Regions from separate parts of the Mesobacillus boroniphilus genome, predicted to be linked through region 3. Evidence: riboswitches for the same ligand, from Rfam matches in the RefSeq annotation. Region 3 holds a riboswitch; each other region holds the start of a gene.
What was found. Region 3 has a riboswitch for S-adenosylmethionine ahead of DYI25_RS20445 (sugar ABC transporter substrate-binding protein). Riboswitches for the same ligand answer to the same signal wherever they lie in the genome.

Region 1 (7,695 bases), on a different contig from region 3:
ATTAAAACGGCATCGCCTTCGCCATTGTTGAAGATTTGTGGAAGCAATGCTGCTTCATATTCTGTATCGAATTTCAATTCTTTAGGGTTTTCTGCGATATCATCAACAGTCGCTTTTACTTTATCTACGCCTTCTTTAAGAGTAATCAAGCCTTCTTTTTCAAGCATTGTCAAGATACGGCCATGGTCTGCGACAGAGCTGCTCATGATAATGTGGGCACCTTTTGGCAAATCGTCAAGAGTAGTGTGCTCCTGAGAATAGACACCGATTGGTTCGATGTGGATTCCGCCAGCATTTTCAAACTTATAGCCGTGTTCAGCCATTTGTGACTCAAGGTAAGGGATATGCTGGAAGTAGTTTGCATCTAGCTCTCCTGACTCAAGAGCCTGGTTAGGAACAACATAGTCATTGAATGTCTTGACTTCCATTTCAAAACCTTTTTCTTCTAGAAGCGATTTAGCTTCTTCTAAAATTTCAGCGTGCGGTACGTTTGAAGCACCGACGACGATTTTTTTGCTTTCTTCATCGCCGCCTTCTCCTCCAGTATTTTCCTCAGAAGTTCCGCAAGCAGCAAGTCCTGCAGTTAAAACTAATGCTAATAGAGCTAATAACCATTTTTTCAATTCAAATCTCTCCTTTATCTTTTATCTAATTTTCTAGTGAAGAAATCACCAACAAACTGGATTATAAACACGATAATTAAAATAACGATTGTCGCCATCAAGGTGACATCGTTCCGGCTTCTCTGAAAACCTTCCATATATGCCAGGTTGCCAAGACCGCCTGCTCCGATGACCCCGGCCATCGCTGTGTAACTGACTAGCGCGATTGCCGTCACCGTGATACCGGAAACCAGTGCTGGCATCGATTCCGGCAATAGCACCTTCCAGATAATCGTCGTCGTCTTGGCTCCCATTGATTTTGCTGCTTCAATGACTCCCTTATCAATCTCACGCAAGCCAATTTCAACCATCCTTGCGTAAAATGGAGCCGACCCAATGATCAATGCTGGCAATGCCGCGTTTTCCCCAATCATCGTTCCAATAATGAACTTTGTAAAAGGTATTAAAAGGACGATTAGAATAATGAAAGGTATTGACCTAAAAATATTCACGATCGCACTCAATACTAAATTGACCGGTTTGTTTTCCCATATATTGCCCTTAGAGGTCAAAAAGAGCAGCAGTCCAAGGATTGCTCCAAGAATGAAGGTAGCCACAACGGAAATGGCACTCATGTATAGTGTCTCAACTGTCGCTTCCCACATTCGGTCCCAGTTAACATTCGGGAACAATGTTTCAACCATTTGAGATCACCTCCACGCCGACTTCATGCTGGCCGATATACTCAATTGCCCGAGCCAATTCGCCCTCGGAACCATCAAGATGGATGAACAAAGTTCCATACGAACCATTTTGGGTCTGCGAAATTTTCCCCTGGACAATATTGACCGTTATTGAAAACTCACGAATCAAGTTGGTGATCAGAGGCTGTTCTGTTCCTTCACCTACGAATGTCAGCTGTACAACGCGACCGTGTGGATATCGCTCAAGCAAGTGGTCAACTGTTTCCTTTGTTTCTTCCGGTTCTGTCACCTGCTGGACGAATCTTTTCGTAATCGGCTGCTGAGGATTTTTAAACACTTCCAATACAGGTCCTGTTTCAACAATCTTTCCGCCTTCCATTACAGCGACTCGATGGCAAATCTTCCTAATAACATGCATTTCATGAGTGATCAGGACAATCGTAAGACCCAGCCTCTTGTTGATGTCCACAAGAAGATCAAGGATTTGGTCAGTCGTCTGCGGATCAAGCGCTGAAGTTGCTTCATCCCCAAGAAGTACTTTAGGGTTATTAGCCAGAGCCCTGGCGATTCCAACCCTCTGCTTTTGACCGCCACTTAACTGTGAAGGATAGGCATCTCCCCGGCCCTCAAGACCTACAAGTGTGATTAATTCTTTTACCCGTTTCTCTCTCTCAGCCTTTGGCACTCCGGCAATTTCAAGCGGGAACGAGATATTCTCTGCTACTGTTCTTGACCAGAGCAGGTTGAAATGCTGGAAAATCATGCTGATTTCCTGGCGAGCCATACGCAGTTTCGCTCCCTTAATCTTTGAAACTTCCCTGCCAGCTACTACTACAGAGCCTGATGTCGGGATTTCCAAGCCATTCAGCATCCGGATCAAAGTACTTTTGCCGGCACCACTGTAGCCGATGACTCCATAAATTTCGCCTTCCTTGACTTCAAGGTTGACATCATCTACCGCCTTAACCTCTCCCTTGTTGGAAGGGTAAATCTTTCTGGCATTTTTTATCGTAATCAATTGACTCCCCCTCTTTGCAACCGAGTATTACACACTTATTAAAACCGTTAAATTTCCCTAAAAATAAGAAGGTTATCAATCTAGTTTCCCATTCCCTAACCGAAAAAATTCAAACTCAGCGAAAACGGGCAATAGTCTCTTATCCTAAACGGGAAGATTGTGCTCTTGTGGTAAAATCTTTTCGAACAAGCTTTTCGGCTATAACTTTTAAGCATTTTTTCGAAAAGGGCAAAATAAAAGCCTTCCTGCAAGTGAGCAGAAAGGCATAGTAATAGTGGATTCCTTTCTCTCATCTGCCAAAGCGATCTGCTTTGTGTGAATTGGCACCATTTCAGCAAGCAATGCTTACTGACGGTTGCCGGGTTTCATAGGGCACTTCCCTCCACCTCTCTTGATAAGAGCACGCTATTAAATTATCTAATCGGTTTTAAGTTACGAGTGTGATTGTAGCACGTAGTAAAAAAGAGTGTCAATAAAAATTATTTTTAAATATTTTTTAGGATATTATGGATATTTAAGCCCTTGCCGGGATTCCTGGCACACCGGTCGCCTTTTCGATTGCCTGCTCCAGGTCTTCAATTATATCCTCGACATTTTCAATCCCAACGGAAAGTCGGATTAAATCTTCAGGTACTCCCGCTGCTTTAAGACCGTCTGAATCTAGCTGCTGGTGTGTTGTGCTTGCTGGGTGGATGATCAGGCTTTTTGCATCACCAACATTCGCAAGGTGGGACCATAATTCTAATGAGTTTATCAGTTTTGCCCCGGCTTCCCTGCCACCTTCGATTCCAAATATGACAACTGCTCCGGCTCCCTTCGGAAGATATCGATCAGCGAGTTTTTTATCAGGATGGGATTCATGCCCCGGATAACTGACCCAGGTAACAGCAGGATGCGATTCAAGGTATTCTACGATTTTACATGTATTCACAACATGTTCCTTCATCCGTACATGCAAAGTTTCTACCCCAAGATTGAATTGGAATGCACTCTGAGGACTGATCGCCGGTCCAAGGTCACGTAAAAGCTGGACTCTTGCCTTAACGATATATGCGGCAGCTCCGATTGCCTCACTATACACAATGTTATGGTAGCTGGAGTCCGGCTCATTGAAGCCTGGGAATTTAGGAGACTTCCAATCGAACTTCCCTCCATCCACAATGATCCCGCCCATGACAGTGCCATTTCCTAATAGCCATTTGGTTGCCGAGTGGATGACGATATCTGCGCCATGTTCAATTGGCCGGCAAAGATATGGTGTTGCAAATGTGTTATCGATAACCAGCGGAACACCAGCTTCGTGGGCAACTTCCGCAACAGCTTCAATATCCAGGACCCTGAGACTTGGATTGCCGATTGTTTCTGCATAGACTGCTTTTGTTTTCGGAGTGATTGCCCTTCTAAAATTGTCAGGGTCAGTTGAATCGACTAGATGAACTTTTATTCCGTACTTAGGCAGGGTTACAGCAAATAGATTGTAAGTACCTCCATATAGATTAGAAGCAGCGACAATCTCATCACCCGCATGCGCAATGTTCAGGATGGCCATCGTGATGGCAGACATCCCGCTTGATAATGCGAGAGCACCTATACCACCCTCAAGCAATGCCACTTTTTCTTCCAGGGCAGTAACTGTCGGATTATGTATCCGTGAGTAAATGTAGCCCGGTTCTTTAAGCGCGAATAAATCTGCTGCATGCTCTGTATTTTGAAATTGGAACGCATTGCTCGAATAAATGGGAACTGCCCTTGCACCGGTTACTGGGTCGGGTGCCTGGCCACCATGTACCCCTAGTGTTTCAATTCTGTAATTTTTTTGCCCATTAGCCATCTTCATCTCTCCAATCTAAATAATTTATCTGGAAAAATTGATACAAAAAACCCTCTTCCTAAGAAGAGGGTCATTTATCATCTCTCCTTATCTTTTCAGAGCAAAAACTCTGCTGGAATTAGCACCGTGTTTCACAACCGGTTGCCGGGCTTCATGGGGCCAGTCCCTCCGCCTCTCTGGATAAGAATATTCAATTTCGTTTTTACTGCGTTAAAGTGATAATATCACGTCCCAAATTAACAGTCAATATATTTAGACTATTCAGATAAAATTTTATACAGGAAGTGGTCTTGCAAGATAAAATAACGATTCCAGCACCAATTGGGCTCGAAAAGGACAATCGATTGTAAAGTAATTCATTTTTACTCCCTGCCGCAGTTTAAGATCTCCATTAAATAATTGCTCTAAATGTGCATCCCTTCCTGAAATCTTTGCATTGGTTCCTGTATCTATCCAGGTTTCGCAGCAATCCACCTTGCCATCCCTGAAAAACAAGTAGTATGTGTCACTCTCTGCTACTATTTTTAAGTTTAAGTCTAGTTTATCTACCAGTTGAAGAACATGCTCTTTGTTCGGAATTTCATTCACAAACCTGTCAATTATTTCTCGCATTCCGATCAACTCCCTTATATTAAATATTCCTTGCCATTTGGGAAAAACCTGTTGGAATCCTTCGACAAATAATTCGCTAATAATGGAATTTGCATTGTGAATAACGTAAAAAAGACAATACCGTTTTATATTTCGGCATTGTCTTTCATTTCCCGAGAAATATATCCAAAGAAATACAGTAATCAAGCTGGTTTTGTATTCACCATGCCGGAATTTGGCTTATCCATCGTTTTGAAAACTATGAAGAAATAAGAGGATCCTACTAAATATAAACCTGCAGTAATGGTAAATACAGTCGCGTATCCCCAATATGAACCGTACTTCAGGACGATTCCAGTCGACACCGGTCCCATAACTGCCCAACCGAGATTAAAAACCATTTGATTTACAGAGTTGGCCAAACCTTTCATGGAATCATCAACCTTCGACATCATTAACGACATCTGGATCGGATTGCCGGCGTTCATAAGTGCCTGTCGAAACAAAAATCCTAGAGCAGCCAGCCAAAAATTCTGTGTATACGCTGTCAGCAACAGAAACGGCAGCGAGAGCATTTGCAAAACAACTACTGCTTTCACTTCACCAAGTCTGCGTACGACCATAGGCCCGATAATCATTGCTACAGCAGTGGCACCCTGCCCAAGTGAAATAACCAAACCAATCAATGAATTGGAAGCCATGAACCGGTCTGCAAAATAAAGGTTCAAATACGGAATGACCAAACCTGCGCCGAAGCCTATCATCAATTGCGCTACAGCAAACAGCAGAATGATTTTGAAGCTGACTTTGTGGGGAATGCCCTTAGTTTTTTCTTTTATATCGCTAACCGATATAAGAGATGGCCGATTTTCATTCAAGCTCATAATCGGGATAAGAGCAGCTATAAATAGACCCGAACCAATGATCAATGTGTACCGAATACTCTCCAATTCAGGAACGGCCATAGAAAATAAATCTGTAAGAATTCCGCCTAAAAGGCTTCCCACCACGTTTGCGGCAGTCATCGCAGCGAAATGAATACTGAATAGGTGCACTCTTTGTTCGGGCTTAGAATTTTCCGCAAGCCAGGGAATAATCGAAACCTGAATGAATGCTGACGCCAGTCCGGTCCCGAACGCAAACAGAATCAGCAAAGATTGGGTCTCGACCATGCTCCGGGCGAATAGGATAAAACCTGTCGATATAGCCCCATAAAACATTAGCTTTTTCCTGCCAGCCTTGTCGCTCATAATTCCTGCTGGAATTAGAATCAGGGCTGTTGCTAGAGAAGTCATAGAAATCACTTTTCCGTTAACCAGTTCATTGAATCCCAGTTCACGTATGTAAAAGTTATAAATAACCATGAAGATTCCAAGGCCTACCTGGGTGAGGATATTTGCCAAGAATGTAAGTTTTATGTTTCGATTATAGCTTTTAATGTGGGTAGCCCATTCATGATAAAGAGCCATTTTATTTCGCCCCTCAATTATTTCGATATACTAAATATAATCTTTTTGGAACGATATGTAAATGTTTTTTAAGTTAATGAAGTTATGTAAAATTTCTGTACTACCTGAATGTAAATTAGACAAAAAAAAACGGCTAAGCCGCTTATTTAAACTTTTACCTCTTTAAGTTTTTCGAATAGATACGGAACAGATTGAAAAGCGTAAATTTTCTCCTGAACCTCTCCTTTTTTTAACACAATCAGACATGGAACACTTTGTATTTCAAAGCGTGCTGCCATCTCTGGCAGGTAATTTAAGTCTGCTTTTCCCGACAGTACATCAGGCAACAGCTGCTCTATAACCGTCAGCATTTTACTTGCCACCTGGCATGTTCCGCACATTGGCGTGTAGAAATATAGGTATCCTGATCGTTTTTCCTCCAGGAAGTTTTCCATCTCTGCCTTTGTCCATTCTTCCATCTACAGTCATCCTTTTTCTAAATACTCTGCATGAACGTCGATATTTGCTCCAATTAAAACTGTAGCAATGTGATTTTCCGGTGCCGTCGCCACTTCCCTGTACATCCTGTCAATGTACAAATGGTTAGCCTCAGGAAATTCCCTCTTGAATTGCTTTCTCAGCTTTTCCCCTGATGCATCCGCATCCACGAGGATATATACGTCTTTATCAAAAAGGGAATCAATCAGCTCATCAAGCTTTGAAACACCAATCGTCCCATTTGTACAAATAATTTCGACCGGTTCATTTAGCACGGCTTGCACTTTCTTTTTGTCTGACGAACCCTCTACTATGATCACCTTGTGATTTTCGTCCATCGTCATAACCACCTATGCACCAGAAAATAATTACTTTACAACATTATAAACATTAATAATTCATTTGTGCGGTTAACTTTCGTATTTCTATTGTTACTGTTTTTATGGGAGATTGCAAAAATTTAGACCAGCCTGCGGGTACGACATTATGCTTTATTTTTACAATAACTTTGCCTATGTGAATTTGTAGGCCGTCTAACTTCCTTTATAGGCTTATAGAATCTTTCTATACGACCTTTGCGAACCTGCCCCTCCATTCGGGCTGATAGAGAACTCTCCCTTATAAAAAAACAGCGGCATGGCTGGCCGCTGTTTGGATTTGTTTAACACCAGCCGCCTTCATCACAATCAGTATACCGAGGTTCCGATTGATCCGGCACTGATACATGCTGGTAAATCTTATTCTGTTCCGCTTCAAAGTGATGCTCCAATTCCATCTGCATTCCTTCTGGAAGCTTTATTGTTCCAATGTGTTCCTTTTCCAGATAAAGCTGTACCTGGCCGTTTACAAGCTTTCCTGTCACCCTGTCAGTTATATCAAGTTTTTGTTTGTTTAGTGTCATCATTTTCACCCTTCTTGGATAGTCGATTACTTTTAGTTTGTCCTATTTCGTGGAATGAATTGATGGAAAAATGAAGGAGCTTATTAGAAAAGCAGAAGCAAC
Region 2 (7,695 bases), on a different contig from region 3:
GTCAGGATTACTGTATCCAAGCATATAATAAATTCCCTCTTTTGTAAAAATAAGAGAGCCTTCATGATAATTCCCCACCGTCCCATCAGATAATTGAACTTCCTCCCCTAATGGTCCACCATACTCTACTTCAAAATTATGGACAGTAATCATGAAAATGATGTTATCCTCTTTATTTTTTGAAAAACTGTTAAAATTGACTACTAACTCTTTCCCATCGTGCTTAAAATCTTCAATGGTCATCTTTAGCGGCATTGCCTCAAAAGGAAAATCCTTAGGTGGGTTTAATTCAAATGGCAATGCTTCTAAGCCCAATTTTAGAGATGGTACATTATATTGGATGGGAATACTTTTCAACTGTTCCTCGGTGGCATTCCCAGTTTGTTCAACTCTCTCTAGTTTGCTTGTATCGAGCGCATCGTTTTGTTTTTGCTGGCAGCCGAAAAGCAATAATACAAGGACTATAGGAATAAAAGATAACTTTTTCATCTGTTCTCCCCCTTTATGTTTTAATACGGAAGAACCCTTGATAAGTTTCAAATATTTCCCAAAACATTCATGTCATCTTGTCACTGTCCCATACTCTACAGCCAGCTCTTCTCCTAAAAACTTTGCCAGCTCGAGCATGCCAAATTTCCCTGCTTTTGCTTCAGCATCTGAATTATAATTTGTATTTGTATTGATATCGTAAGTGAAAATTTCCCCTGATTCATTTCTGATGAATTCAATACCAGCAACATTTATATTATTTACTTCTAGTACTCTCTTATATTTTTCAATGATTGGGTCGTCGAATCCATCGATAACCAGGAATTTCGGCTTTTCTTCAACTTCTTCCCCAACAGGGCAGAAAAGGTCTCCGATTTTGCAGGCATCAGCCGGGCACAATTCAAACCCTTCAGATGTATCAACTCTCACCGCATAAATAAACTCTCCGCCGACAAATTCGCATCTTGTAATATAGCTTTCCGGGGACTGGACATATTCCTGGATCAGCGTCACACCATCAACCGGTTCTTCAAAAGAAGGTCCATCAACATATGACTTCAGTGCTTCAATCGATTGAAACAGCTGAACCCCAAGACCTTTTCCAGCGCGATTATGCTTAGTTATAAATGCTTTCCCGTCAAATTCCTTCGCAGCATCTAATAGCTGTTTTTTCCCGACAGCCGCAATTGTCCTCGGAGTCCTTACACCATGCTTGTTCAGCTCAAGATATTGCTTAACCTTGCTTACCTCCAGTTCCAACGCCCGGGATCCGTTATACACCTTCCTTCCATGGGTTTCCAGCCATGATAAAACCTGTGCCGTATATTCAGGGGCGAAGCGATGTCCTCTTGTATGAGAAGAAGCACTCATTCTGCTATAAAAAATCCCCTCAGGTGGTTCCTTTGATAAATCAAGGAGCCCCTCGTCAAGATGCCATTCTTCAAATGGAACTCCCAGCTCTTCCAGCCGCCTTGTCAAATGGACTGTCCATTCGCTATTTTCATGGATAATGTATACTTTACTCATTATTTCTTCATCTCCATAGTCTAAATTTTATCAAACACTCACTTGCTTCCTTTTTGCCTCAACAAGCGGCATTACCTGACTAGCAAAGCGTTCCATTTCCTCGAGCTGCGGGGAGAATTGCAGTAATAGCAAGCCTAAACCTGCTTCTTCATACTGTAAAATCCGCTCGGCGATTTGCTCTGGTGTACCGACTAAATTCGGCCGCAATCCACGGTTCGATACAGAATAATCTTGGAGGTGAATCTGCTGTTCAAGCTGAGACTTACTCGTAAAATCTTTAAAACCTGCATATGCACTGGATTCTTTAACATCCGTGATACGCCCCAATTCAGCAATGGCTTCCTCCTCTGTATCCCGGCAAATGACATAAGCAGCCATTCCGAACACTGATAGTTCTGGATTTGGAGTTGATGCCCTGCGTGTAATCATATCCGTTATTTTCCGCTGTATTTCTTTTACTGTCCCGCCATGCATGACATAGGCATCGCATTTTTCTATAATCGTCTGCTTCCCTTTCTCGCTTTCTCCGCCGGCGTATAAAATCGGATTCGGGCGCTGGACTGGTTTCGGAAACAGCTTCGTGTCCTTCAAATCGTAAAACTTACCTTCATAAGAGAAGCTATCTTCACTCCATAGTCCCTTGAGTAAATCAATGAACTCTGTAGTCCGTTCATATCTTTCATCATGTTCGGTAAAAATCCCGCCGTACTGGCGTGCCTCTTCCTCCCACCATGCTGAAACTACATTAAGAGTAAAACGACCGTTGCTGATTTGATCTATGTTTGCTGCCATCTTTGCTGTTACTGCAGGATTATGGAAACCTGGCCTTACAGCAGCCATGATCTCGATTTTTTCAGTTACAGAAGCCAGAGCAGCAGCTGTAGTCCAAGCTTCAAGGGAGTCATGCTCAGGACCTTTGATATCATTCAGATATAACTCTGCTATCAAAGTGGTTGAATAGCCCCATTTTTCTGCTGATTGAATCACCTGCTTTGCATAATCAAAGGTAGGCGGCATGTTTTCATCCTCTGCATTCCTAAGCCATCCGCCAAAAATCGGCAGCCAAAATCCATATTTCATCTCAATCTCTCCACTTCTTATTTAATCACAACTTAACCAACCTGATAAGTCGGTTTTATAAAAAAACATTAGAGGCTCATAAATAAGCCTCCTAACATAAAAAGCTCCCTTCTTTAAGAAGAGAGCCTTAGAATACTCTCTTCTCATCTTTCAGACAAAATTGTCCGCAGGAATTGGCACAGTATTCGTTCAGAACCTGTTGCCGAGGTTTCGCAGGGCCTTTCCCTCCACCTCTCTTGATAAGAAGATATCATATATTAATTTTAATTTATTAAAGTGATAATATTCTAAATTCATCCAAAAGTCAATTCGTTTATCGAAACATTTTTTATATTCCTAGTGGAAATCCCGACAGAAATTTATTGACCCTCTGTGAGGCCTCCGTCAGCCTTTCTGGAGGCTGAACCATAGCAATTCTCACATACCCTTCTCCTTGTTTGCCAAAAGCATCACCAGGAACCACGACAATCCCTTCCTCATCAATCAGCTTGAAGGCAAAATCACGGGATTTCCAGCCGGTCGGAATTTTAGCCCACACAAACATCGTTGCCGGAGAATTGGCCACTTGCCATCCGCTATTCCGAAACCCGGATACTAAAGCATCTCGCCGAACTTCATACTGTTTTAGCTGATCCTTCAGGAAAGAATAATCAGAAGTCAATGCAGCAATTGCTGCTTTTTGAATTGGATAGAAAATTCCATAATCGATATGTGATTTAAATGAGGCAAGAAGATTAATAACTTGAGAATTCCCGGCAACATAGCCAATGCGGCAGCCTGCCATATTGAAAGTTTTGGAGAGTGAGTTGAACTCTACTCCGACCTCCTTTGCACCGGGTACAGATAAGAAGCTTATTTGCGGGTTATTATCATAAATCAATTCAGAATAGGCGAAGTCATGTACGACCAAGATGTTATGTATTCTGGCGAACTGAACCACCTCTTCAAAAAAGCTGCGATCTGCCAGTGCGGTGACTGGATTTCCAGGATAGCTCAAGATTATCATCTTCGTCTTTTGTAAAATTTCAAGAGGAATATCATTAAGCTGCGGCAGGAAATTATTTCCCTCCAGCAAAGGCATTGGATAAATAGTTCCGCCTGCAATTGTTACGCTAGCTTCATAGATTGGATAACCTGGATCTGGAACAAGTACATAATCACCAGGATCAATGATTGCAGTAGCAAGATGGGCAAGACCATCCTGAGAGCCCATTAGCTGCAGGACTTCGGTTTCAGCTTCAAGTTCAACCGAATAACGCTGCTGGTAAAAATATTTAACTGCCTCATTAAATTCACTTATTCCCTTTAGCGTGTATCCATATTTCCCTGGATCCAGTGAATACTTTACAAGCTCATCAATGACAAAAGGAGGCGGCGAAAAATCCGGACTCCCTATACTCAGGTCGATCACATCTTTCCCTTTCATTAAGGCAGTCTGCTTACGGTCTACCACTTCCTGAAAAATACTTGAAGTCATTTTTCTAATCTTTTCCGATCCGTAGAGATTCATGGGAATTCCCCTTTACTGTTTATTTCTTTAACGCTGTAAATTGTTAGAACTTTTAAAATATAAATTCGATTATATCAGGGTCCCTTTTTCAATTCTAGTAAAAAATAAAAAAATGAGCTGCTTTAGCAGCTCATTAAGTAACTTCCATATCAAAACAATAGATGTGCGATTGGCGCTACAATGATGAGAGTTAGGATAGTCCTCTGAACCCAGATGACTACCAATTTTCGCAGGCTGATGGGTATTTCTGTCGACATAATGCTTGGAATCAGCGCAGAGAAAAAGATAATAGCTGACACAGAAACAACACCGATGACAAACTTTGTGATCATGGGGGCTTCTGTTACAAGCAAGGCAGGCAGGAACATTTCAGCAATTTCGATTGCGGATGCCTTAGCTGCCAGCATTGGCTCTGGAATCTGGAGGATTAATGTAAATGGGTAGAAAATATAGCCAATAATATCGAACACTGGGGTGAATTCCGCTAATACGAGCCCTAACAATCCTACAGAAAGAATCGACGGCAAAATTCCCATCGTCATAATGAGTCCATCCCGCAAGTTATCCAAAATGTTTTTTCCAAGTGCAGGCGCCTTGTTCGATGCGCTCATAGCACCAGCCCATGCCGTTTTCAAGCGATGTTCCTTCACCGGTTCTTCAGGTACTCCTTTGCCCTCATAATATTCATCACTAACCGTTCGCAAAGGGCGCAACCTCACCGTGATAGCGGTTACAAGAAACGTAACTAAAAGCGTTGTCCAGAAATACGTGTTCCACACTTCCATTAATCCTAAAGTTTTTGCGACAACAATCATAAATGTAACAGAAACAGTCGAGAAACCTGTTGCGATAATGGTGGCTTCTTTTATAGTATACTTACCTTCCTTGAACACGCGATTGGTAATCAGAAGGCCGATTGAATAGCTTCCTACAAAGGAAGCTACGGCATCAATCGCAGCCCTTCCTGGTGTCTTCCATACAGGTCGCATTATAGGCTGCAACAATACACCAAGGAATTCTAGCAGACCGTAGCCTACCAGCATTGCTAAAAATACAGAGCCAATTGGTACGAGGACACCAACCGGTATAACCAACTTTTCATACAGGAATGGTCCCATGTTTGGTTTAAATAGCCATGCTGGCCCAACTTTAGTCAGCAGCATTAACGCTACGACAACGCCAAGTACTTTTAACAAAGAAAAAACGATAGTCGCCGGATTCTTGTTCCACGTTTTTCTGTAAAACGGATAAATGGCCCCCAATAAAATAACAATAAATGCATAATACGGAGCGGCTGCAGAAAAAGTGGTATTGATCCAAGTAACTAAGTGGTCGAGCGGTATTGATGATTTTTCACCAACAGTGATTGGAACAAAAAACATGAAGATGCCAATCGCACTAAATATGAAGAACTTCATCTTACTTACAGTTGATGATGGTATTTCCGGCTGTTTGCCAGGCTTCAATTGTGGGGTGTTCTGCACATGAATTCCTCCTTCGTTTGATTATTCTGATTATTTGTAAAAGAGGAGCATTCTTATGCTCTTCTAGTTACCGAAAGAAAAGTTGTTCTTATTAATACTTTATTCAATGCCATTTGAAATTAGAGTGTACATGGCATAATTTTTTAATAGACCTATTCATTTAAATTCGATTATGGATTGTGAAAACCCTCTAGCTTTTTAACCAATTCTGTGTAATTTTCCCAAAATAAAAAGAGCTGCCAAGGCAGCCCTTCACTATGTCCGTGTAATAATCTTATCAATAATCCCGTACTCCAAAGCTTCCTGGGCACTCATGAAATAATCCCGATCGGTATCCTTTTCGATTTTTTCCACCGGTTGGCCAGTTCTCTCGGATATAATCTGATTCACATGATCACGCAGCTTCAGGATTCTTTTAGCGGATATTTCAATCTCCGTCGCCTGGCCCCTTGCACCTCCCAGAGGCTGGTGTATCATGATTTCACTGTTTGGCAGTGCGAATCTCTTCCCTTTGGTACCGGCAAGCAACAGCATGGCTCCAAATGATGCGGCCATTCCGATACAGATTGTGCTGATATCGGGCTTGATGTATTCCATCGTATCAAAAATCGCAAAGCCCGCTGTGGTTGAACCTCCAGGACTATTAATATAGATGGAGATATCCTTTTCAGGATTATCAGCTTCAAGGAATAAAAGCTGAGCAATAACGCTGTTTGCCACCTGGTCATTGATTTCATCTCCAAGCATGATAATGCGGTCTTTTAAAAGACGGGAATAAATATCGTATGAACGCTCTCCCCGGTTGGATTGTTCGATTACATAAGGAATTGTACTCACTTTGGTCCTCCCTTTCCTGCTTACGCAGCCATTTTGAAAGTAGAGAGAGGTGAACGGGAGTGCAGAGACATTTCCGGTGAACATGGAGCAAGTGACGGGATTTTCTGGATATTCTCAAGCAACACAGTCGGATCCTCAGTCTGAAGCGATTCGCAAAGCAAGTCAGACAATAGCTTTTCTTCTTCCTCGTTCAGTTCCTGATCCACTTCACGCAGGCTTCCTTCCCGCTCGAGCCTTTTCCTGGCACGATAGAGCGCTGCTTTAACGGCCATTTCAGTTGAATCCAGCAGCTCGGCAATCTCGCGTGATTGAAAGCGAAACGCTTCCTTAAGGATAAAGATCACTGCCTGCTTCGGCGTCAATTTAGACAGTACCATCTCGACTGTATCCCTTACGCTCCCATGAGTGAATGATGCAAGATTTTCTGGAATCCCTGTTATCTCCCGGCTTTGCTTCCTGATAGTATCCACCCATTGGTGATAAGCGATTTTTTTCAGTAAAGCCGAGCTGATTTGTGACGGTTCATAATGGCGAATCGCCTTTACCGTTACTTCCTGAACCAGGTCGTCGCCGTCCCAACTGCTCTTCGTAAGAAAACGGCAATACTGCTGCAGACTTTTATAGTGCATCATGATCACGGAATCCTCTGCTCTATTCAAACTCCTGAGTTTATCGATAGACATCCTGTTCACTCCTTTGAACCTCTCTGCCCCTTAAACGGTTTGGGGGAGAAGAAAGATACGGCCTTATAAAAAGATTTTTCTTACGATGATTTCAGTATATGCTGAAGTTTATTGATCCTACCCTTTCATCGAGCGCTTTTGCCTTTTTAGGAAAAAGAACCCTGAAATAAGTAAGAGTACCACAATCCCTCCAAATATATATGCAAACCAACTTTCGCTTTCCTTATTTCCCTCATTAAATTGATTAGGATAAGTATTTTTCAGGTGCTGCTTAACGAAGGCTATAAATTCTGTCTTCGTAATTCCATTCGGATCAAGACCATTGTCGTTAAAAGACCTGATTGAGCTATCTCCCAATGGTCGCACTCTATTTTTTGAAGGTGAATAAGCAAACTCCAAATCATATTGCATATTGTGAATATAATATTCATCTTGCTCCATTTGTACGATACTATATGTTAACCAATATGGATAGCCAATACCGGCAATCTCATATTTTCCTTCAAAAGGTTCCCAAATATTAACAACATTTTTCACTGCACCACTTTGATATACAGGTACAACCCATTCACCAGGAGGTTCAACC
Region 3 (7,695 bases):
ATTCCTGTTTCACAGGCACTGATTTCAACACAGACATCAAAGGAACAGGCCGGCAAGGTATTAGGCACTCTCCAGACAGGAAGCATAACAGGCGCGCTTCTAGGACCGATGATCGGCGGGGTGCTTGCTGACTCTCTAGGCTATGCAGCAACCTTCCAATCTACTTCTGCCTTCATCGTCCTGTCAGGATTGTTAGTGTTCATGGTGATGGAATACAGAATTGATATCAAAAAAGGAACAAAAACAAATTACAGCCGCAAAGAAGTTCTCCAACATATCCTCAAAAACCCAATAATGGTGAATGTCCTGCTCATGTCTATGCTTGTGCAGATTGCCCATTTCAGTATCCAGCCAATCCTTTCGCTATATGTGGGAGAGCTGCATGGACCTGAAAACCTGGCATTCTTTTCTGGAATCGCCTTTTCAGCAGCAGGGCTCGGTAATTTGTTAATGGCACGGAAATGGGGCCAAATTGCCGACCGGGTTGGCTATATAAAAATACTTGTCGTTCTCCTGTTTCTATCAGCGATTATCTATCTTCCGGGTGGTTTTGTCAGTAACATCTGGCAGCTCGTCCTGATTCGATTTCTGCTTGGAATCACCATCGGCGGCATTATCCCTGTCAGGGTTGCCTATATCAGGCAGGAAGCACCGGTCGCGATGCAGGGTGAGGTGCTGGGCTATAACACGAGTCTTCGTTTCTTCGGGAATATTGTCGGTCCAGTGCTCGGCGGTTTCCTTTCGGGGTACTTTGGATTCACCTCGGTATTCGTCCTGACAAGCGGGCTACTGCTGGTAAGCGGTATTGTCCTGTTTGCATCGATGCAGCGCAATCCCCAGTTCGTTAGAGATACATTTTAACAGGCAAAAAAAGACTGGATCTCTGATTCAGTCTTTTTTCCATCTACCCCGTTTCACATGATTTCTGGGGAACAATTACATATGGCCAGGAGATTTAGTACAGAATATGGTACATATTAAAGACTGGATTGGGTGATTGTATTTGGAAGTGCAAGCGTTGCAAGAGGTCGAAAAACTCGCCTTAAAAAAGCACACGATTTTTAAGCAAAGCAAAATCCGCTATCTGGCAAGGGCTGCCCTTGCTTCGATGTTCATAGGCTTTGGGGTGATTGTCGCATTCAAGACGGGAAATCCCTTTTATGTAGAACACTCGCCCTTTGCCTACCCTATAGCCGCGATTACCTTCGGTGCCGCGATCATCCTGATTGCCTATGGAGGAGGAGACCTGTTCACAGGGAACACCTTTTACTATACGTTTACGGCACTGCGGAAAAAAATGGCCTGGATGCAGGTGGCCAGGATGTGGATTTACAGCTATATCGGCAATATCATCGGCGCTGCCGCATTTGCTTTTTTGATTTACACAACGGGATTGTTTGACGATCATTCTGTAAATGGATTCTTGTTAAGTGTCGCTGAAAAAAAGACACTTGCACCAACATCAGAGCTTTTTTTCAGGGGAATTCTCTGTAACTGGCTCGTCTGCCTCGCGTTCTTCCTGCCAATGTCGATGAAGGGCGACGGAGCGAAAATGTTCGCAATGGTGTTTTTCGTCTACTGCTTCTTCATTTCGGGATATGAACACAGCATCGCCAATATGTGCACCTTCGCGATTAGCATGGTTCTGGACGACCCCCAGTCTGTTACTTTTGCAGGTGTGATTCACAATCTCATTCCCGTAACCATCGGCAATCTCATTGGAGGGGGAATCATGATGGGCTGGATGTATTACTATGCGAATAGTCCGTTTTTTGAACAATAAATAATCCCAAAATAAAAGCCGGATTTAGATCGTCTCTAAATCCGGCTTACTTGTTCTATATCCAAACGGAGTCCTGCTATCTAAAGATATCATAACAGATAACTTTGTCACTCCGTTGGTGCATCTTAATGTTTTTGTTTGTAGTAGGTAATCCCTAGTGCAAAAGCCAGCACGGTCCCTTTCACGATATCCATCGCATAATACGGGACAGACATCATTACAAGTCCATTTTGCAAAATGCCGATCAACACAGCACCGACAAAGGTTCCGAACGCGTTTGGCTTGCCAGCACCGAGGACGGAAAAGCCAATGAAAGCAGCGGCTACCGAATCCATTAAATATGGGGAACCTGCATTGATTTCCGCAGTCATGACGCGGGATGCCAAAACAACTCCGCCGATTGCCGCGAATAATGCAGATAGCAGATAGGCTGCTGTTTTATAACGGTTGACCGGGATGCCTGAAAGCCTTGCCGCTTCTTTATTCCCACCGATCACATACATATAGCGGCCATGTTTTGTGTACGTCAGGAATATATGGACGATGATGACAGCGATGGCCATGATCAGAATAATCCACGGTACCTGCCCTATTTTAGCAAAAAACGTGCTGATTGTTCCTGTTGAAAAACTCCCATCAGGCAGAATCATATTTTCCGAAACAGTGGCGCCCTTCGTATAAGTCAACGCCGTTCCCTGAATGATGAACATCATCGCTAATGTCATCAGCATATCCGGAATCTTCAGTTTTACGATCATCAATGAATTGAGTGCCCCTACAATCAAGGCAGCCGCTATCGCGGATAGAACGGCAATCAAGGTGTTCTGGGAAAACCAGACAAACATCGAAATGACGATGGCATTGGATAGTGAAGCGACAGAGCCGACAGATAAATCGAAGCCATCCACCGTCAGCGAGATGGTGATGCCAATCGCGATGATGGTCACGATGGAAATCGAACGTAGGATATTAATGACATTATCACCGTTGATAAAAGAAGGATTCGCTGCCGCAAAGATTGCGACCAGGACAAAGATTGTCAAAATCGTCCCATATTTATATAGGAACTGGAACAGTTCGAAGGTCTTTTTCGGCGTTGGATCTTGCTGCAATGGGAGTTTCGCTTCCATCCTATCTTCCTCCTGTTGAATAAAATAAAAGTTCTTCTTCTGTAGTTACGGCTGTTTCAAGCTCCTTAACAGGTTCACCGTCATAGAGCACGTAAACTCGGTTCGTGATGCCGGTGATTTCTGACAGTTCCGAGGATGCGTAAATGACACCCTTCCCTTGAGCTGCGAGTTGGGCAATCAGCTCAAAAATATCCCGTTTCGCTCCTACATCCACACCCTTTGTTGGCTCATCAAAAATATAAACGTCCGCATCGGCAATCAGCCATCTGCCAATCGCTACCTTCTGCTGGTTCCCCCCTGAGAGGTTTTCAACTTTAGCCATTTCCGATGAAGTCTTGATGCCGAGAGCTTTTATGTATTCCTGCGCTGTTTTCTTTTCAGCACGTTGGTTGATAAAGCTTAAAAACCTGGTGAATTTCTTGAGGTTGACCGCGGTAAGATTGGAAGTGACCGATTCTGCGACAAGGACCCCTTCCTTGCGCCTTTCTTCAGGCACCAAGGCCAAACCGCTTTTTACTGCAGCATGAGGACTCGTTAGGTTAAGGATTTTTCCTTTTAGCTTTACGGTCCCGCTCTTGGTTGGTCCCGCGCCAAACAGTGCTTTGCACAGCTCTGTCTTTCCTGCCCCGACCAGGCCGGCAAGCCCGACAATCTCCCCTGCTTTTACATGGAGGGAAGTATTTTTCACTTTATCTCCATCTGATAAGCCTTCGACCTCCAGAAGGGTTTCTCCGAATGTGCTGAACTTTGCTGGGAATTGGTCTTCCAGCTTCCGGCCGAGCATGTACTCAATCACTTGGTGGGTGTCGACCTCAGGAATATTCCTTTTTACCACCAGCTCGCCATTTCGCATAACCGTCAGCTCATCGCACAATTCAAAGATTTCCGGCATTCGATGGGAGATGAAGATGATGCCCACATTCCTTTTAGCCAGGTCCCTGACAATCCGGAACAATTCCGATGTTTCAGTATGACTGAGAGGAGCTGTTGGTTCATCAAGAATTAAAAAGGAGCATTCACTTGAAATTGCCCGGGCAATCAGGACAAGCTGCTTTTCGGCAAGCGTCAGTTCCCCGGCAAGCTTTTTTACAGGAATGTGAAGGTTCATGCTGGATAGGATCGACTCGGCCTTTTTGAAAAGCTGCTTCCAATTCATCCAGTGCTGTTGGCCCATCGCCTGCACCGTTTGGTTGAGCATGATATTTTCAGCCACTGTCAACGATGGGATGATGGCTGTATCAACCTCCTGGTAGACCGTCTGGATGCCGAGTTTTTGTGCATCAGCTGGTGTCCTGATTTCGACACTCTCGCCATCGAGCTGGATTTCCCCTGTGTAATGATCGTGGGCACCAGAAAGCACCTTCATTAACGTCGATTTTCCCGCTCCATTCGCGCCAATCAACGCCTGAATACTTCCTGTTGCCGTGTTGAAATCCACACCGTTCAGCGCTCGCACCCCCGGAAAGTCAATCGTGATGCTCTTCATCTCCAATCTCTTAACTGCCATTCCGGTTCCTCCTCCCTATCAATCTGCAAAGCAGACACTCTCTTCGATTTTGAGAGTGTCTGCCCGGTTTGATTTTGTTGGACTGGAAAAAATCGCAGAAAATTTCCAGTTCGCCAATAAATTTTGATTTTCGCCAATTAATCCCCTGAAATCGCCAATAAATATGTGAACGCCGCCAATAAAATTCGATTATCGCCAATTAATTTGTGAAAACCGCCAATATAATTCTCAACGTCTAAAACTCGGGGCACATTATGAAGAAATAACGTTACTTTTTATAATGCTCCTTCAATTTTTCCATCCAATCTTCCAAAAATGCATCAGACTTGCCCCAGCCTTCGATAATTTCAGCAAGATTCACCATGTTCACCGGATTTTTTGATTGCTGCAGCTTTTCCTGTGAAATCAGTGATGCTTCAAGGTCATATGTTGCTGGTGTTTCTTCGCCGGCCAGCTTTTTCGCCAGCAATCTCATATTCACTTCTCCGATAAGCTTAGGATCAACAGCGGCGGTGTATTTCCATGGGCTGCCTTCTCCCTGGATTTCCTGCAAGTCAGCATTGGAAACATCAATTCCGTAAATTTTGATTTCTTCTCGGCCAGCTTCCTTGATCGCACGAGCCGCGCCAATTGCAAAAGCGTCCCATGTTGCGAAGATCGCATCAATTTCTCCTTTTGGATGCTTGTTCAGCATAGCGGACACCGCGTTTTGCGTCTGGACGCTTGTATCTGCAGCCGCTACTCCAAATCTTTCAACCTCTTTGATTCCTGGATTCGCATTCAGGGTTTCCTGGTAAACTTTATTTCTTCTAACCATTGGCGGGAAGCCATCGACCCAGAGGTAGACGATATTCGCTTCTCCATTTTGGTCCTTCACAAGTTGTTCTAATGCCTGCGTTGCGAGTGCTTCATCATCCTGGGATGTAAGTGTGACTCCTTCTACCTGAGCCAAATCCGGATTTGAGTCGAAGGTCACGACGCTTTTGCCGTTATCAACTAATTTCTTTACGTCCTCTACCGTTGCTGCATCATCACCATGGGAAATGATGAAACCATCATAGTCCTGCTGAAGCCCCTGATTAATCGCGTCATGGAATTTGGCTGTATCTCCATTCGCCGTGAAGACATCTACCTTGAAGCCAAGCGCTTCACCCTCAGCCTTCGCTCCGGCTAAAAATTGCGCAGTATGGTCATCTCCGCCAATCTTGCGAATGACTTTAATTTTGACTTCCTCACCTTTGGCAAATCGCTCCGGTACTCCTTCCACCGGACCGCTAGCCGTCTTTGTATCTCCTCCGCCACAGCCTGTCAGCAGCAATGCGGAAGCAACTGCACCTAAAAATACTTTTTTAATTCCTTTTTTCATCTGACTTTCCCCCTTTGATTGATCTGCTTGGTTAACTAAAATAAAAAAACCTCTCCAGAAAAGAGAGGTTTCAAACGCAGTAGAATACAAAGGTCGGATTCCTCTCTTATCTTTCAAAACAAATGATTGTTTTGCAGGATTTAGCACCAATTCCAGTTGGAACGGTTGCTGGGCGTCATAGGGCCAGTCCCTCTGCCACTCTTGATAAGAGAATTTCTTTATTAAGTTAATGTTGCAAATCGATAAATTTTACTTTAAACTCCTATACTCATATTGTCAATAATATTATGAAAATTTAATTTTATTATTTTTCAGTACCCAGAAAAAAAGGAAGACCCTAATTCGGAATCTTCCTTTTTTGATTATTCCTTGCCTGCCGCGGTCATCCATTCAAACTGGCGGAGCTTCACTTCGTACAGTGTCAATGGGTCGCGGTAAAGCTCTGGGTTGATTCTCATTTTTTCAAGTTCGATCTTTCCGAATTCGATTTCGGCCTTGGCTTCTTCTACTGCTTCTTCAAGAACGTTGAATGGGTCTTTGAAGAACAGGTTCACATCGCGTTCAATCGATTTTTCAAAAATCTCGAATTGCTGCAGAAATCTTTTCGCAATGGTTACGCCGATTTCATAATAATCTTCCGTCTCGAGATAGGTTTTGTATCTGTTATAAAGCATCGCATTGTTTTGCGGCAGCACAGCAAGAAGCTTGCCAGCACTTTTTAGGAAGAACTGCTGTGGCGTCGAGCGGTTCATGATGTTGACCTTTTCATAGTGGACACCGTTCGTCATCCGGTCTGCATCACGGCGCCAGTCATCAAGTACCCTGAAATCACAGTCGAGGCTGATCCGCTCATCCCCATAAATGGAGTTAAAGCCCTCAGCCATTTCATTCAAATAGTTTTGGCTTTGGTCAAATTCGTCCTTCGAAAGTTGAATCCAGCCTCTCAAATCATCATGGAATTTCGGCAATACGGTTCCATCGAGATATTCCTGTATTCTCTTATTCATTTCTTCGTCCATATCAGTATGGATCTTTCCGAAATCGCTCTCCTCCGTCACCAATTCAGAGCAACCTCGCAGTATTTCCGGTATCTTTTCAATGATTTCTGCACGGGTTTCATCCTTGATTTTACGGTATGACTTCTGGATGGATCGTGATTTTTCTTCTTCAATGTCTCCCAACTGGTTGATCGCGCCGTTAAGCTTACCCACCATTTCTTCATTCCAGCTGTTTGATTCTATATGGTTATTCTCGATTTCAATTCGCTTATCGAGCAAATACGTGATGGCCCTTCTGACGAAGAACTGAAGTTTTGCGGTGCGTTCCTGCTCGAAGTCGACTGTGCTTCTGTTTGTCCTAATGAAATCAGAGAAATCTTTTAGCTGCTTGCCTTTATCGTAGTTAGATGAGAAAGCAAACATTTTTGAGTCAGGATAGTATTGGCTGATTTCAGCCCATGTTTGGTCAAAGACATCTATTGCCTCCTGCTGACTGTATATCACATCTATTTTGTTCAGCAGGAAGTGTATAGTCAGATCCGGGAAGTACTCTGAAATTTTCGAGAGGATTTCCCTTTCTTTTTCCGTAAAAGGATCATTCGCATTGAGCACGAAAAGCATACTATCAGCAAATCTCAAGTAATTGTACAACGGGTGCTTGTCATAGTTATTGCTATTGACTCCTGGTGTATCAATCAGTGCAAGTTCATGGTCGCGCAGGAATGGGAACTCTGCCTTGAAATCAATGATTGTTTCATTCTTGTGCGTCTGACGGCGTATTCCTGCAGATTCCTTGAAGTCCTCGAGATCCGTGATTTGGCGGACATCCGTATCCGTGATTTCAAGGATTTCTGGATTCTCTTCATTCTGGAAACGGATGACAGCAGCAGTTGGTGACGTGATCAGTTCTT

Region 1: another riboswitch for S-adenosylmethionine. It lies ahead of DYI25_RS16125 (O-acetylhomoserine aminocarboxypropyltransferase/cysteine synthase family protein); the one in region 3 lies ahead of DYI25_RS20445 (sugar ABC transporter substrate-binding protein).
Region 2: another riboswitch for S-adenosylmethionine. It lies ahead of DYI25_RS04705 (LLM class flavin-dependent oxidoreductase); the one in region 3 lies ahead of DYI25_RS20445 (sugar ABC transporter substrate-binding protein).

What each region holds. Positions count from the first base shown of each region.
Region 1 is NZ_QTKX01000002.1:671,024-678,718, reverse strand. It holds gene DYI25_RS16140 (MetQ/NlpA family ABC transporter substrate-binding protein) at 1-623, opposite strand, end outside; gene DYI25_RS16135 (methionine ABC transporter permease) at 638-1,306, opposite strand; gene DYI25_RS16130 (methionine ABC transporter ATP-binding protein) at 1,299-2,324, opposite strand; SAM riboswitch class I at 2,611-2,725, opposite strand; gene DYI25_RS16125 (O-acetylhomoserine aminocarboxypropyltransferase/cysteine synthase family protein) at 2,839-4,155, opposite strand; SAM riboswitch class I at 4,240-4,342, opposite strand; gene DYI25_RS16120 (hypothetical protein) at 4,429-4,767, opposite strand; gene DYI25_RS16115 (MFS transporter) at 4,950-6,215, opposite strand; gene DYI25_RS16110 (thioredoxin family protein) at 6,362-6,673, opposite strand; gene DYI25_RS16105 (toprim domain-containing protein) at 6,680-7,036, opposite strand; gene DYI25_RS16100 (YusG family protein) at 7,354-7,596, opposite strand.
Region 2 is NZ_QTKX01000001.1:931,718-939,412, reverse strand. It holds gene DYI25_RS04715 (hypothetical protein) at 1-489, opposite strand, end outside; gene DYI25_RS04710 (ATP-grasp domain-containing protein) at 562-1,515, opposite strand; gene DYI25_RS04705 (LLM class flavin-dependent oxidoreductase) at 1,546-2,595, opposite strand; SAM riboswitch class I at 2,736-2,841, opposite strand; gene DYI25_RS04700 (LL-diaminopimelate aminotransferase) at 2,924-4,105, opposite strand; gene DYI25_RS04695 (YjiH family protein) at 4,255-5,523, opposite strand; gene clpP (ATP-dependent Clp endopeptidase proteolytic subunit ClpP) at 5,845-6,426, opposite strand; gene DYI25_RS04685 (sigma-70 family RNA polymerase sigma factor) at 6,447-7,109, opposite strand; gene DYI25_RS04680 (hypothetical protein) at 7,227-7,695, opposite strand, start outside.
Region 3 is NZ_QTKX01000003.1:635,251-642,945, reverse strand. It holds gene DYI25_RS20465 (MFS transporter) at 1-861, shown strand, start outside; gene DYI25_RS20460 (formate/nitrite transporter family protein) at 1,004-1,783, shown strand; gene DYI25_RS20455 (ABC transporter permease) at 1,909-2,913, opposite strand; gene DYI25_RS20450 (sugar ABC transporter ATP-binding protein) at 2,915-4,420, opposite strand; gene DYI25_RS20445 (sugar ABC transporter substrate-binding protein) at 4,689-5,786, opposite strand; SAM riboswitch class I at 5,890-5,997, opposite strand; gene DYI25_RS20440 (dynamin family protein) at 6,149-7,695, opposite strand, start outside.